Regions from separate parts of the Micromonospora sp. NBC_01655 genome, predicted to be linked through region 3. Evidence: riboswitches for the same ligand, from Rfam matches in the RefSeq annotation. Region 3 holds a riboswitch; each other region holds the start of a gene.
What was found. Region 3 has a riboswitch for cyclic di-AMP ahead of OOK41_RS02120 (NlpC/P60 family protein). Riboswitches for the same ligand answer to the same signal wherever they lie in the genome.
Positions count from the first base shown of each region.

Region 1: linked by a shared signal. The riboswitch ahead of OOK41_RS30805 (hypothetical protein) and the one ahead of OOK41_RS02120 (NlpC/P60 family protein) in region 3 are both predicted to bind cyclic di-AMP.
Region 2: linked by a shared signal. The riboswitch ahead of OOK41_RS10620 (hypothetical protein) and the one ahead of OOK41_RS02120 (NlpC/P60 family protein) in region 3 are both predicted to bind cyclic di-AMP.

Region 1 is NZ_JAPEQF010000001.1:6,973,392-6,978,011, reverse strand. It holds gene OOK41_RS30815 (helix-turn-helix domain-containing protein) at 1-155, opposite strand, end outside; gene OOK41_RS30810 (carbonic anhydrase) at 399-1,193, shown strand; gene OOK41_RS30805 (hypothetical protein) at 1,273-2,295, opposite strand; cyclic di-AMP (ydaO/yuaA leader) riboswitch at 2,299-2,430, opposite strand; gene OOK41_RS30800 (YibE/F family protein) at 2,597-4,000, opposite strand; gene OOK41_RS30795 (heavy metal translocating P-type ATPase) at 4,368-4,620, shown strand, end outside.
Region 2 is NZ_JAPEQF010000001.1:2,220,316-2,224,935, forward strand. It holds gene OOK41_RS10605 (hypothetical protein) at 34-177, opposite strand; gene OOK41_RS10610 (STAS domain-containing protein) at 531-893, shown strand; gene OOK41_RS10615 (SRPBCC family protein) at 990-1,460, shown strand; gene OOK41_RS10620 (hypothetical protein) at 1,543-2,619, opposite strand; cyclic di-AMP (ydaO/yuaA leader) riboswitch at 2,623-2,752, opposite strand; gene OOK41_RS10625 (cation diffusion facilitator family transporter) at 2,906-3,820, opposite strand; gene OOK41_RS10630 (AAA family ATPase) at 3,927-4,620, opposite strand, start outside.
Region 3 is NZ_JAPEQF010000001.1:415,074-419,693, reverse strand. It holds gene OOK41_RS02125 (N-acetylmuramoyl-L-alanine amidase) at 1-1,530, opposite strand, end outside; cyclic di-AMP (ydaO/yuaA leader) riboswitch at 1,743-1,883, shown strand; gene OOK41_RS02120 (NlpC/P60 family protein) at 1,950-2,936, shown strand; gene dcd (dCTP deaminase) at 2,992-3,570, opposite strand; gene OOK41_RS02110 (pyridoxamine 5'-phosphate oxidase family protein) at 3,670-4,227, shown strand; gene OOK41_RS02105 (zinc metalloprotease) at 4,300-4,620, opposite strand, start outside.

The sequences.
Region 1 (4,620 bases), 6.6 Mb from region 3:
ATCGCCTGGGCGGCCCGTTCCGTCACGCCCACCTCGTCCGCGACGTCGCGCAGCCGGGCGGTCGGGTTCCGGGCGATGGCGAGCAGCACGTGCGCGTGGTTGGTGAGGAACGTCCAGTTCCGGGTGCTCCCGCTCGCGCCAGCCGTCGTCGTCATGTCCGACATGTTATGGCGGGCGCGTCCCACCCACGGCCCTGGGCGGCCCGCGGGCGCGGTCGGGGGGCGCGGGGGCGGCCCACGTGCGCCACTTACGGGCCGCGCCCGTGCGCAAGGACTTCCCGACGTATGAAATGCGTATCACGTAACGCTTGACGTATCTTTAGCTGCGTGTGACGGTGGACGGACTGGTCGGGTGGCCGAAGGGCGAGGTGGTGGGGCATGGATCATGCGAGCAAGTCGATGGCCGGGACGGGTGTGGGGCGGGTCGCCCCGTCGCCGGCCGCTCGCCCGGGCGACCCCGGCCCGCTCGCCCCGGACCGGGCCCTCGCGGAGCTGCACGCGGGCAACCGCCGGTTCGTCACCGGGGTGCCGCGCCACCCGAACCAGGACGCCAGCCACCGGGCGGCCGTCGCCGACGGCCAGCACCCGTTCGCCGTGATCGTCGGCTGCTCCGACTCCCGGCTGGCCGCCGAGATCATCTTCGACCGGGGGCTGGGTGACCTCTTCGTGGTCCGCACCGCCGGGCACACCGTCGGCCCCGAGGTGCTGGGTAGCGTGGAGTACGCGCTGACCGTGCTGGGCACCCCGCTGGTGGTGGTGCTCGGGCACGACTCCTGCGGCGCCGTGCAGGCGGCCCGGGCGGCGGCCAGCACCGGCACCCCGCCCGTCGGCCACCTGCGGGCCGTGGTGGACGCCGTGGTGCCCAGCCTGCACCGGGCCGCCGAGCGCGGGGTCGAGGACATCGACGGGATCGTCGACATCCACATCGCGCAGACCGTCGAGGCGATGCTCGCCGACTCGCCCGTGCTGGCCGCCGAGGTCGCCGCCGGGCGGTGCGCGGTGGTCGGGATGTCGTACCGGCTCAGCGCGGGCGAGGTGCGGACGGTGGCCGCGGTGCCCGCCGGCTCCGTCCCGGCCGTCGCCGCCGCCCCGGACGCCCCGGACGCCCCGGATGCCCTGAGCGCCCCGGCGGCCCCGAACGCCCTGAGCGCCCCGGCCGCCCCGAACGCCCTGAGCGCCCCGGCCGCCGCCTGAGGCGCCCGCAGCGGCGCGACACGACGAGGGCCGCCCCGCGCTGGGATGCGGGACGGCCCTCGATCGCGTGGCGGCGTCGTCAGAGCAGCGACATGTGCACGTGGTCGGTGTGGTTGGAGGGCCCGCTGTAGGACTTCCAGCCGGTCGCCGGGAACCAGATCTGCCGGTTCCAGATGACGTAGTAGATGCCGAGCCGGTCGGCGTTGCGGATGAGGAACGCGGCGAGGTTGTTGCCGTACATCCGGGTGTCGTTGTTGTGCCAGGGAGCGAACCCGCTGTTCTGCAACGACCAGTCGCAGGCGCGGCCCTTGGGGTGCTCCCACGGCCCGCCCGGCCGGTAGCAGCCGACGAACCGGCTGAAGCCGGCCCTCTTGGTCTCCTTGTACGCGTGCAGCGTGCGCGGCGTGATGCAGCCGGAGGTGGTCGGGTCGTTCTCGCTGCACGACTCGGGACGCCAGTCGCCGTCCGAGCTCCGGCCCGGCGCGATCCTCGCGACCGGGGACGTGGCGTTGACCAGGCCACCGGTGAAGCCCTTGCCGCCGACCAGCGCGAGGGACTTCTCGGCGTCGTACTTCTTCTTCGCCATGATCGCAGTCTGTTTCTTCTGCTCGCGGATCTCGGCGTCGAGCGCGAGCTTGGCCTGCACCGCGCGCTCCTTGGCGTCGTTCACCTCGCTCAGCTTCCGCGCGTTGATCATGTTGAGCTGGTCGAGGGCGGTGGCGCGCTTGACGAACGAGTCCGGTGCGCCGCTCTCCAGCAGCACCGCCATCGGGCCGATCCGCCCGGTCCGGTACGACTGGGCGGCCATCTCGCCGACCTGCGGGGCGAGCGCCTCCAGTTCCTGCTCGGCCCGCTTCACCTCCATGGCGAGCTGGAGCTGGCGCTTCGTGGACTTGTCGAGCCTCGTCTTGGCCTGGGCGTACTCCCGGTTGGCCGCCTCGATGACGTCGGTGATCAACTGGGGCTCGTCGTCCTCCTCGTGCCCCGACGGTTTGGGGGTGGAGGGCGCGGCCAGCGCCGGGGCGGCCGGCCCGGCGAGGATCGCCAACGCGGCGAACGCGGCCACCACGGGTGTCAACCAGCGGCGCAGGGGTGCCGTCACAGTGTTCCCTTCCATCGACCGCCGACCGGGTTAGCTGACGGGTTCGGGACGGAACCGGCCCCTACCGCTCGCGCGGATGCACCCCAGGTACCTGGATCCCCGGCTCGCCTCGCGGCGATTGGGCGGCGGCACCGCAGGCGCCGCTGCGCGCCTTCGGCGGTGACCGGCAGCGAGGTTACCCGAGAGGCATCCTCGGGATCTACGTCCGGATGCCGACTAAATGCGTCATTTCGTAATCGCTGTCGGTAGTCAGTGACGCGGTTCTCAGGCGTGCCGCCACTCCCGGTCACGCTGCGAGATGTCACCATGTGCTGTCCGTGCTCCCTTCTCGGCCGGCCCACTGGGCCGGGGGGTCGGTGGGCCGGGCCGGGCCGCCGGGGAACCGGTCGTCGGGCCGCCCGCCGCTGAGCGCCTCCAGCGCGAGGTCCCGCTCCGCAGGACGCCGGTCCACACCGGGGGTACGCGAGGCCGGGACGTCCCCGTCGCCGGCCGGCCGCCCGGGTCCGGCCGCGGCGGCCCGGCCCGCCGCGGTGACCACCGCGGCCAGCCCGGTCGTCAGCGGCACGGCGGCGATCAGGCCCAGCGTGGCGACGGCGCTGCGGACGATCTCCTGCGCCATGAACTCGGTGGTCAGGATCTCGGTCACCGGGCGGGAGTCGGCGGTGAGCAGGAGCAGCAGCGGCAGCGACGCGCCCGCGTACGCCAGCACGATGGTGTTCACCGTGGACGCGATGTGCGCCCGGCCGACCCGGGTGGCCGCCCGGTAGAGCTGCAACCGGGACAGCCCCGGGTTGGCCTGCGCCAGCTCGGTCACCGTGGCCGCCTGGGTGACCGTGACGTCGTCGAGCACCCCGAGCGAGCCGATGATGATGCCGGCCAGCAACAGCCCGTGCAGGTCCACGTCGCCCCGGAACATCGACAGGGTGGTGGCGTCCTCGCTGCCGTACCCGGTCAGGTGCGTGGCGGCGGTGGCCAGGGTGCCGAGGACGCCCGTGAGCACCAGGCTGCCCAGGGTGCCGAGGACCGCGACGGAGGTCTGCGCGCTCACCCCGTGGGTCAGGTACAGCACCACGAACATGATCAGCGCCGAGCCGACGACGGCGATCAGCAGCGGCGACCCGCCGGCGCCGATCCCGGGCAGCACGAACGTCAGCAGGATGGCGAAGCTGGCGGCCAGGCCGGCCAGGGCGGCCAGCCCCCGCCAGCGGCCGAACGCGACGATCGCCAGCGCGAACACCACCGCGAGCCAGACCAGCGGGGTGCCGCGCTGGTGCTCGGCGATGTTGTAGGCGCTGGCCGTCGGGTCGGCGGGGTCGGTCAGCTCGACCAGGACGATCCGGTCGTCGACGGCGACGGTGGGCGCGCCGGGACCGGTCGGGATCGGCGTCTCGACCTGTTGCCCGGCGTCCGGCCCCTGCTCCACCCGGACGGTGGCCGTGCCGCACGGGCCGTCCTGCGCGCCCGGCCCGCCCCCGTCCTGCGGCGTCTCCGGCTGCGGCGGGCACGCCTCGGTCACCACCCGGGTCACCGTGCCGTGGTACCGGGGCACCGCCGCACTGTCGTCGCCCCGCGGGCCGCCGTCGCGGGGCCAGAGGACGACCGCCGCGATCACGGTGATCACGAAGAGCGGCACCACGGTCGCGACGAGGATCCGCCGCACCCCGGGCGGGGTGGGCGGGGCAGGTCGGGTGTGGTCGGCGCCCATCGACGGTCTCCAAACGGTGTCAGCGCGGGGCACGGGCCGGCGGCCCGGGGCGGTTCGGCAGCGGCCCGGCCGCCGGGTCGGGCACCACCCGGCGGGGTACGCGGGGCGGGCGATGCGGAATCCGGACGACCATCGCCCGAAATGGTAGCCATCCTCACCTGGGAACGCAGGTCGCGCGCCGGGCGGCCCGCCGGGAGGTGTCCCGGCGGGCCCGGGACAGTCATGATCGACTCCGTATCCCGCACACCGCGCTCTTCCCGTCGATCGAACCCCCGTTGCGCGGCATCCGGTGTCGATCGTGAGGGTATGGCGGTCGATCGTGGGGGTATGGCGGGCGCGTGGTCCGGCGAAGAGGCATGTTGGGACCATGGCCCACCACGAGCCCGCCGGGCGCGACGAGCACGCCGGCCACGTGGGGCGCGACGAGCACGCGGGGCACGACAGGCATGCCGGGCACGACCCGGAGATGTTCCGCCGCCGGTTCTGGCTCTGCCTGGCGCTGACCCTGCCGATCGTCGCCACCAGCCACATGGTGACGGGCTGGTTCGGCCACCCGGTGGAGTTCCCCGGCCGGGCGCTGGTCGGCCCGGTACTCGGCTCGGTGGTCTTCTGGTGGGGCG
Region 2 (4,620 bases), 1.8 Mb from region 3:
CGCCGGGTCCGGCCGCAAACCCGGCGGCGATGGTCAGCGGACGGACACCACCGCCGCGCCGCGGGCGAAGTCGTCATCGTCGTCATCGTCGTCGTCGCCCGCGCCGCCGAAGCCGCAGGCCAGCATGAGAGCGAGCAACGCGCCGACGCCGGCGAGGCCGGCCAGTCTCCGGATCATGAGCGGTCCTTCCGTGGTACGGGTGACGGACGCCGCCGATCGTAGGCGGGGCGGGCAACGGCGGGGGGTCGCCGGGGTGACGTCTCTCACCCGCTCCTGTGGCGGGGCGCGCCCGGCGCACAATGTGCGCGCGAAGGCCGGGGGTCACCGTTACCCTGGGTCGGCGACATCGGCCCCAGGCCGATCGTTTGTAGAACAGGATCTGAAAAGTCCGGATAAGGGCGGGCTCGCTGCGCCCTTATCCATGAATTGCTCATCCCGAGGGGTGGCGACCGAGGCCGTCGGAGGAATACTCTCGGTCGCGGCCCGCGTACTGATGAGGCGCCCGTGAACGGGCGAGTGGAGGTGCTCGCGTGAGCCTGTCGATCGTGAAGTCGGTTCTGCCGGGTGGTGTCATCGAGATCGCCCCGCGCGGTGAGATCGACGTCGACACCGCGTACGAGGTGCGCGAAGCCATCGCAGAGGTGCTCGCCAAGGGGCGTCCCGCCCGCGTCGAGCTCAACATGCGTCTCGTCACCTTCATCGACTCCGTCGGCATCAGCGCGATGGTGGCCGGCTTCCAGACCGCTGAGGTCAGCGGCGTGAAGCTGGTCGTCACCGAGCCGAGCCGGTTCGTGCACCGCCAGCTCTGGGTGACCGGGCTGCTCGGTCTGTTCGGTGCACCGGAGCCCTACTACGCCGGCACCGCCACCCCCGAGGTGCTGCCGGGCGCCTGACGGCCGCCCACCCGGTCCTCGCCGACCCCTGCCGGGTTCGACGTGGGCCGGGCAGTGGTCCTTCCCTCCGGGAGCCGGGTGGGGGACGATCGGGGCGTGCTCCGGCGAGACAGCTTCCAGTACTCGGTCCAGGCCCGCTGCCCCCGGGCCGAGGCGGTGGCGCTGCTGGGCGACCCGGCCCGGCAGGGCGAGCTGCATCCGCTGATCACGCGGGTACGCCGGCTGCCGCCCCGGCCGGGCGCCCGGGCCAGTTACGCCATCACCGACCGGCTCGCCGCCGGGCCGCTGCGCTTCCCCGTGACGTACCAGGCGGACGTGCTGGTCGTCACCGACGACGAGGTCGTCACGGTGGCCCGGCAGCGGCCGGCGACCATCGTGCGCAACCGCACCCGGCTTCGCGACGAGCCGGGCGGGGTGGTCCGGATCGACGTGGAGATCACCCTCGCCGCCCCGGCGCTGCTGTTCCGGTACGCCTTCCAGCAGGCCCGATCGGCGCACCTCGGGCTGGCCCGGAGGCTGGGCGAGGTGCTGGACCGTGCCGGGGACGGCCCGGCTCAGCCGACCTGAGCGGCGCGGCCGGCGACGACCGGGTGCGCCCAGTGACGTGGCGTCCGGTGGCCCGCCGGGCGGCGGACCACCGGACGCGCGGTCAGTACACCGACAGGTGCACGTGGTTGGTGTGGTCGCTGGACGGGTCCCCGTTGCCCCCGCTGTACGCCTTCCAGCCGCTGCTGGGCAGCCAGATCTGCTTGAACCAGATCACGTACAGCACGGCGAGGTTGTCCGCGTTGCGAATGAAGTACGCCGCCAGGTTGTTGCCGTAGGTGCGGTCCCCGCCGGAGGCCACCCCGCCGAAGCCGCCCTTCTGGGCGGCGAAGTCGCAGGCCCGCCCCTTGGGATGCTCCCCGGAGCCGCTGGGCCGGTAGCAGGAGACGTACCGGGTGAAGCCGGCCGACTTGGCCTGCTGGAGCGCGTGCAGCGTTCGCGGGGTGATGCAGCCGTTGGCCGGGGTCGGGTCGTTCACGCTGCACGACTCCGACGGCCAGGACCCGTCGGGGTTGCGCTTCGCGGGGGTGGCGTTCGCGCTGGAGGTGCCCCGGTTGGCCCCGCCGCCGCTGGCGCTGGCGCTGGCCTTCTCGTTGGCCACGGTCAGGGCCTGCTCGGCCTGTGCCTTGCGCTTGGCCATCACCGTGACCTGTTTGCGCTGCTCGCGGATCTCCCCGTCGAGGGCCAGCCGGGTCCGGGTGGCCTGGTCCCGGCTCTCCAGCAGGTCGCGCAGCGCCCGGTCCTCGTTGGTGGCGACCGCGTCCAGCGCGGCCACCCGGTCCAGGAAGCCAGCCGGGCTGGTGCTGTTGAGCAGCGCGGACACCGGGCTGAGCCGGCCCGACTTGTACGCCACCCCGGCGATCTCGTCGACCTTGGCGCCGCGCACGATCAGCTCCGCCTCGACGGTCTTGAGCTGGCCGCCGAGCTGCTGCTGCCGCTTGACCGAGCGGGCCAGGGCGCTCTTGGCGTCCAGGTAGCCCTTGCTGGCCGCTTCGAGCTGGGCGCGCAGGGCCGGCGTGCCGCCCTCCTCGTCCTGGCCGGGCGCGGCGGCGCGCAGGCCGGTGGGCGGGGCCGCACCGGCCGGGGCCACCGGCCCGAGCCCGAGGCCGACGGCGAGCGTCAGCACCAGCATCGCCGCCATCCGGGCGGCGGTCCTTCGTTCAGGTGCCACTACTGGCATACGCAGTCCTTCCGTCAGCCGCCGACCGGGTTAGCTGACGGGTTCGGGACGGAAGATCCCTACCGCTCAGGCGGATGCACCCCACGAACATGGTTCCCCGGCTCGCCAGGAGGCGATTAGGCGGCGGCCACCGCAGGCGCCGGAGGGCGCCGCCCGGCGGAGACCGGATCAGAGCCTACCGGTGCGGATGGGGCTCGCGCTGCGTCCGTGACGGACGGTGCGCAGGCCAATGCTTCCAAAACCGGCATACAGGCACAATACACCACCTGATTGATGGGTGTGGGTATCACCAGCCGGTCGGCCCGCAGGGGCCCGCCGACGCCTCGGGCTCCACCTGCAACGTGGCGTGCTCGATGTGGAAGTCCTCGTGCAGGGCGGTGCGGGCCGCGGTCAGCACCGCGCCCACCTCGGCGTCCGGTGCCATGGTCAGGTGGGCCGAGGCGACCTCCATGCCGGAGGTCAGCGTCCAGACGTGCAGGTCGTGCACCTCGACCACGCCGGGCACCGCCGCCAGCCGGTCGTGTACCGCGGTCACCTGGAGGTGCTCCGGCGCGGCCTGCACCAGGATGCGCACCGCGGCCCGCCCGAGCCGCCAGGTGCGGGGCAGGATGAACACGCCGATCGCGACGGCCACCACCGGGTCCGCCCACCACCAGTCGGTGACGGTGATCAGCGCCGCGGCGCTGATCACGCCGACCGACCCGAGCAGGTCGCCCAGCACCTCCAGGTACGCCCCGCGCAGGTTGATGCTCTCCTTCGCCCCGCTGCGCAGCAGCGCGAACGCGACCACGTTGGCGAGCAGGCCCAGCGTCGCCACCACGAGCATCGGGCCCGTGGTCACCTCGGGCGGATTGCCGAACCGGCGGACCGCCTCGACGAGGACGTAGACCGCGACGCCGCTGAGCAGGACGGCGTTGCCGAGCGCGGCGAGCACCTCCAGCCGGTAGAGCCCGAAGGTGCGCTGGGGGGCGGCGGTGGCCCGCCGGGTGGCGGTGATCGCGGCCAGTGCCATGCCGATGCCGAGCACGTCGGTGAACATGTGCCCGGCGTCGGAGAGCAGCGCCAGCGAGCCGGTGCCGAACGCGGCCACCGCTTCGACGATCATCAGCGCGGTGAGCAGCGCGAAGGCCGCCCAGAGCCGCCCCGAGTGGCGGTCCGCGGCGTTCGCCACCGCGCCGTGATGGTCATGACCTGCGCCCACGCCCACACCCTCCGTCCCCGATCCCGACCCGGCCCAATGTATGCTCACATCGCTATGTATGCAAGTAAAGGTCGGACGTCCGACCGGTGACGGGACGGTCAGCCGGTCAGCCGGTCGGGTCGATCGTGGTCAGCCGCTGGGTGGCCCGGGACAGCGCCACGTACAGCGTCCGCACGCCGGAGCCCGGGTCGGCCCGGATCTCGGCCGGGGCGACCAGCGCGACCCCGTCGTACTCCATGCCCTTGGCCTGGAGGCTGGTCACCACCTGGAGGCGCGGCGCGGCCAGGCCGGCGAGCCAGCCGGCGACCTCGTCGCGGCGCGGCACCGGCGTGATCACCCCGACCGTCCCCGCCACCTCGCCGAGCAGCGCGGCGACCGCCGCGACGGTGGCCCGTTCCAGCTCGGCCGGCGGCACGGTCAGCGCGACCGGCTGCACGCCGGTGGACCGCACCGCCCTGGGCAGCGCGAGGTCCGGGTAGAGCCGGCGGATCTCCGCCGCCGCCACCGCGAAGATCTCCGCCGAGTTGCGGTAGTTGGTGGTCAGCTCGAACTGGTGCCGGCGCCGCCGGCCCAGCGCCTGGTCCCGGGCCCGGGTCAGCTCCTCCTCCTGGCCGGTCCACGCGGTCTGCGCCGGGTCGCCCACCACCGTCCAGGACGCCAGCCGGCCGCGCCGGCCGATCATCCGCCACTGCATCGGCGAGACGTCCTGCGCCTCGTCGACCACCACGTGCGCGTACTCGCGGTAGTCCTCGGGGCGCTGCCGGGCCGCCTCCCGGGCCGCCCGCTGCCGGTCGGCGTGC
Region 3 (4,620 bases):
GTGGTCGGAGACGGCCATCGTGGCCGGCGAGCCGTCCGGACGCAGGGCGATGTCGTTGACCAGCGGCGCGTCGGCGCGCGGCGCGGCACGCAGCACCACCGCCGAGGAGCCGCGCGAGGGGCACGGCACGCCCGCCGTCACACAGCCGGTGAACGCCGGCCGGTTGGTGGCGAAGTCCGGGTCGATCCGCACCATGCCGGTCAGCGGGGTGCCGGTGTTGAGCTCCGGCGCGCGCAGCAGGTCGAAGTAGTGCGACCAGTCCCAGTACGGGCCCGGGTCCCAGTGCATGCCCCGCACGTTCGCCGCGACGGTGCCGGGGACGTTGTCGTGGCCGATGATGTGCTGCCGGTCCAGCGGGACGCCGTACCGCAGCGCGAGGTACCGGACCAGCTTCGACGAGGTGCGGTACATCGCCTCGGTGTACCAGGTGCCCTGGGCGGCGAAGCCCTCGTGCTCCAGCCCGATCGACTTGGCGTTGACGTACCAGTTGCCGGCGTGCCAGGCCACGTCCTTGGTCTTCACGTGCTGGGCGATGTGCCCGTCCACCGAGCGCAGCGTGTAGTGCCAGCTCACGTAGGTCGGGTCCTGGACCATGTTGACCGTGCCCGCGTAGCTGCCCTCGGTGTCGTGGATGAGGATGTACTCGACCTTCTGCCGCTTCGGCCGGTCGGACAGGTCGTGGTTGCCGTAGTCGCCGGGGTCGGCACCGAGCGACTGGTACGGCGCGGGGATCCACTCGCAGGAGATGGTCGACGGGCACTCCAGGCCGTCGGGGCGCTCCGGCAGGCGCAGGCCGAGCCGGTCCAGCCAGGACTTCTCCGGGGTCACCGCGCGGGCGGCGAGGGTCACCCGCTGCCCGTCGTCGGTCACCCGGCTCTCGCCCTCGGCGATGGTGCCGAAGACCTCGTCGGCGAAGGCCGCCGCCGCGTCGGCGCCGTCCGCGCCGGCGTACCGGGCCACCGCGCCGTACCAGGCCGCCGGGTCGGTGCCGGCCCCGACCGGGGCGCCGATCTGCCGCTGGTACGACGCGAGCAGCGCCGCCCCGCCCCGGATGTTCGTCGACGCGTCGGTGCGCAGGGTCGCCTCGTCGGCCCCGGTGAGGGTGGCGGCGGCGTCCAGGGTCTGCAACGACGCCGCGGTCGGGGCCTCGTCGGCCGGGGGCTGGGCGGCGGCCGGGGCCGGGCGGGAGTCGTCCCCGCGCGGGTCCTCGTCGCCGGAGTCGTGATGGGTGCCGGCGGGCAGGCCGGTCACGTACTCGGCGTCGGTGAGGTGCATCGGCCCGTAGCCCCCGCTGGTGCTGGGGGTGCCGGCGTTGGTGTCCCACCGGGACTGTAGGTAGGAGACGCCGAGCAGGACGCTCTCCGGCACGCCGTACTCGGCGGCGGCGTCGGCGTACTGCTGCTGGCGGTCGGGGGTCTGGCCGGCCGCGGCCGGGGCGGCCGCGGTACCGAGGGGCACGAGGGCCGTGGCGGCGGCCACGGCGGCACCGAGCAGGATCCGTCTGCTCGACGACACGACGGAACGGGGCATCGAACCTCCTGAGTGGATGTTGATGAGGTCACCCTCCCGCCGTCGTCTCCCCGCGTCAATAGCTTTCCATGAAGCGCCTTGATGTGAAGGAAACTTCCGTATCGTGGCACGGTACGTCGTGTCACGGCCCGGCGGGTTGCGGATCGATAACGGCGATCTCTACTCTGGTCAATCGTCGACCGGAAGCTGCACCGCCCAGCCGGGGCGGTGACGGTCCGACACCGCCGAGTCGCCTCCGGGCGAGCCGGGGACCCAGGTACGCCGGGGTGAATCCGCAGCGCCGCTGCGGTAGGGCGCTCTCCCTTCCCGCCCGAACCCGTCAGCTAACCCGGTAGGCGGTCAGGGAAGAAGGAGAACGGAGCCCGGTGGCACACCATGCCCCGCGGCACCCGTCACGCCGGTCGGCACAGGCCGACCGCATGCCGGCTGCGCCGCGCCCACGCTGGTCACGCTTCACCACCGCCCTCGCCGCTCTGGCCGGCATCGCCGTCGTCCTGACCGGCACCGCGACCGCGGCCCACGCCGATCCCTCGGTCGCCGAGATCGAGCGGCAGATCGACCAGGACTGGAACAAGCTCGAACCGCTCATCGAGCGGCACAACGCCACCCGCCAGGACCTCGCCCGCAAGCGCCGGCAGGCCGACGCGCTCGCCAAGCAGATCGGGCCGCTGCAACGCCGGGTCGACGAGGCGATGGACAAGGTCAGCGGCCTCGCCGTCGAGGCGTACAAGAGTGAGAACCTCTCGGCGGTGAACGCGCTGCTCGGCAGCCGCTCGCCCGGTCAGATGATGGGGCAGTTGGAGCTGCTCGACCAGTTCGCCGAGCGCCAGCAGCGCGACGTCCGGGCGGTGATCGACCTCCGCGACGAACTGGACGCGAAGAAGAAGCCGCTGGACGAGATGGTCGCCCAGCTCACCCGCGCCGAGGCGCAGCTCGCCGCCAAGCGCAAGCAGATCAACACCGAGATCGACCGGCTGCAGAAGCTGCGGCTCAAGGTGTACGGCAACGGTGGCGGCGGCCCGCTGCGGCCCGCCCCCTGCCCGGCTGCCTACCCGGGCGGCGGCGCGGGGGTCGCGGTGAAGTTCGCCTGCGCCCAGATCGGCAAGCCCTACGTCTGGGGCGCCGAGGGCCCCAACTCGTACGACTGCTCGGGCCTGATGCTCGCGGCCTGGGCGAAGGCCGGCGTGTCGCTGCCGCACAACGCGGCCCAGCAGCGGTCGGTGACCGCCCGGGTGAGCCGCGCCGACCTGCGCCCCGGCGACCTCGTCTTCTACTACGCCGACCTGCACCACGTCGGCATGTACGTCGGCGGCGGGTGGGTGGTGCACGCCTCCCAGGCCGGCCAGCCGGTCAAGATGAAGCGGGTCGACGACGGTCAGATCAACAGCTACGGACGCCCCGGCTGAGCGGAAGGGGCCCGTTCCGACGACGGGACGGGCCCCGTCCGCCGCACCTGCGGCGTCAGCGGGTGGGCCAGGTGCGCCAGTTCCGCCAGGAGCGACTCGGGGTCGGGCCGCGCTGGCCCTGGTACCGCGAGCCGTACACCGCCGACCCGTACGGGTGCTCGGCCGGCGAGGAGAGCCGGAAGATGCAGAGCTGACCGATCTTCATGCCCGGCCAGAGCGTGATCGGCAGATTCGCCACGTTGGACAGCTCCAGCGTGACGTGGCCGGAGAAGCCCGGGTCGATGAACCCGGCCGTGGAGTGGGTGAGCAGCCCGAGCCGGCCCAGGCTCGACTTGCCCTCCAGTCGGCCCGCGAGCTGGTCGCCGAGCGAGATCACCTCCAGCGTCGAGGCGAGCACGAACTCGCCCGGGTGCAGCACGAACGGCTCGCCGTCGGGCACCTCGATCATGGAGGTCAGGTCGTCCTGCTGCACCGACGGGTCGATGTGCGTGTAGAGATGGTTGTTGAAGACCCGGAAGAGCTTGTCCAGGCGTACGTCGATGCTCGACGGCTGCACCAGGGTGGGCTCGAACGGCTCCAGCGCGAGCGTGCCAGCCTTCAGCTCGCTGACGAGATCGCGGTCGGAGAGCAGCATCGCCACACCATAGCGACCCTGCTCGGCGGGCCTGTCATCGCCTGCGGCGTCCGGCGTGCCGCGCTCGCCTGTCGTACACGTGTTCGATAGAATGTCCACATGGCTTCCTGGTCCGAATTCGCCGCTGACGAGCCACGACTCGCCGGCGGGATCCGCCTCCTCATGCAGCAGTACGGGCCGGGCTTCGGCTACCTGGCCACCGTCCGCGCCGACGGTGGGCCCCGGGTGCACCCGGTCTCCCCGGTGATCACCGACGACGGCCTCTTCTGCTTCATCGTCGACTCGCCGAAGCGGCGCGACCTCGAACGCGACGGCCGCTACGCGCTGCACTCCTTCCCGCCGGAGGACAGCGACGACGAGGCGTACGTGGCGGGGCATGCGTGGCCGGTGACCGACCAGGCCCGGGTGGCCCGGCTCGCCGAGTTGGGGCGGGCCGCCCCGCAGGTGGACTGGCGGCTGTTCGAGTTCACCGTCGACGTGGCGATGCTCGCCCGGCACGGCCAGGGCGGCGCCGTCTTCCCTGGCGAGGGCCCGGGGCGGCCGGCCGTGCAGGTGTGGCTCGACCCCCGGGCCGGCGGCGCGGGTGGCGCCCCGGTGGGCGTACCGGATCAGGGGCCGACCCGGCATGCCCGCGGCGCCCACCGCGCGGCGGCCTGACCCCCCGACGACGCCGGTGCCGGCCCCGTCGGAGGACGGAGCCGGCACCGGAGGGTCAGGAACAGGGGTACGTCAGGCCGCGCGGTACGCGTTCCACGCGGTCAGCATCCGGCTCGCCTGCCCGGTGGTGAACTGGTGCATGCACGAGTCGTAGGTGTAGTCCATGAAGTTGGTGATCGGGTCCAGGCCGGTCGCGGTGCAGGTGTCCCGCCCGGTCGGGCACTGGTACGCCGGCGAGGCCTCCGCCGGGGTGTCGCTCACGCCGTCGCCCGAGCCGGAGCAGCCACCCTGGAAGGTGTGGTAAAGGTTCAGCCAGTGGCCGATCTCGTGGGTGCCGGTGTCGCCCTGGTTGTAGTTGGTGGCGGTGCCGCCCGGCAGCGACTCGCTCAGCAC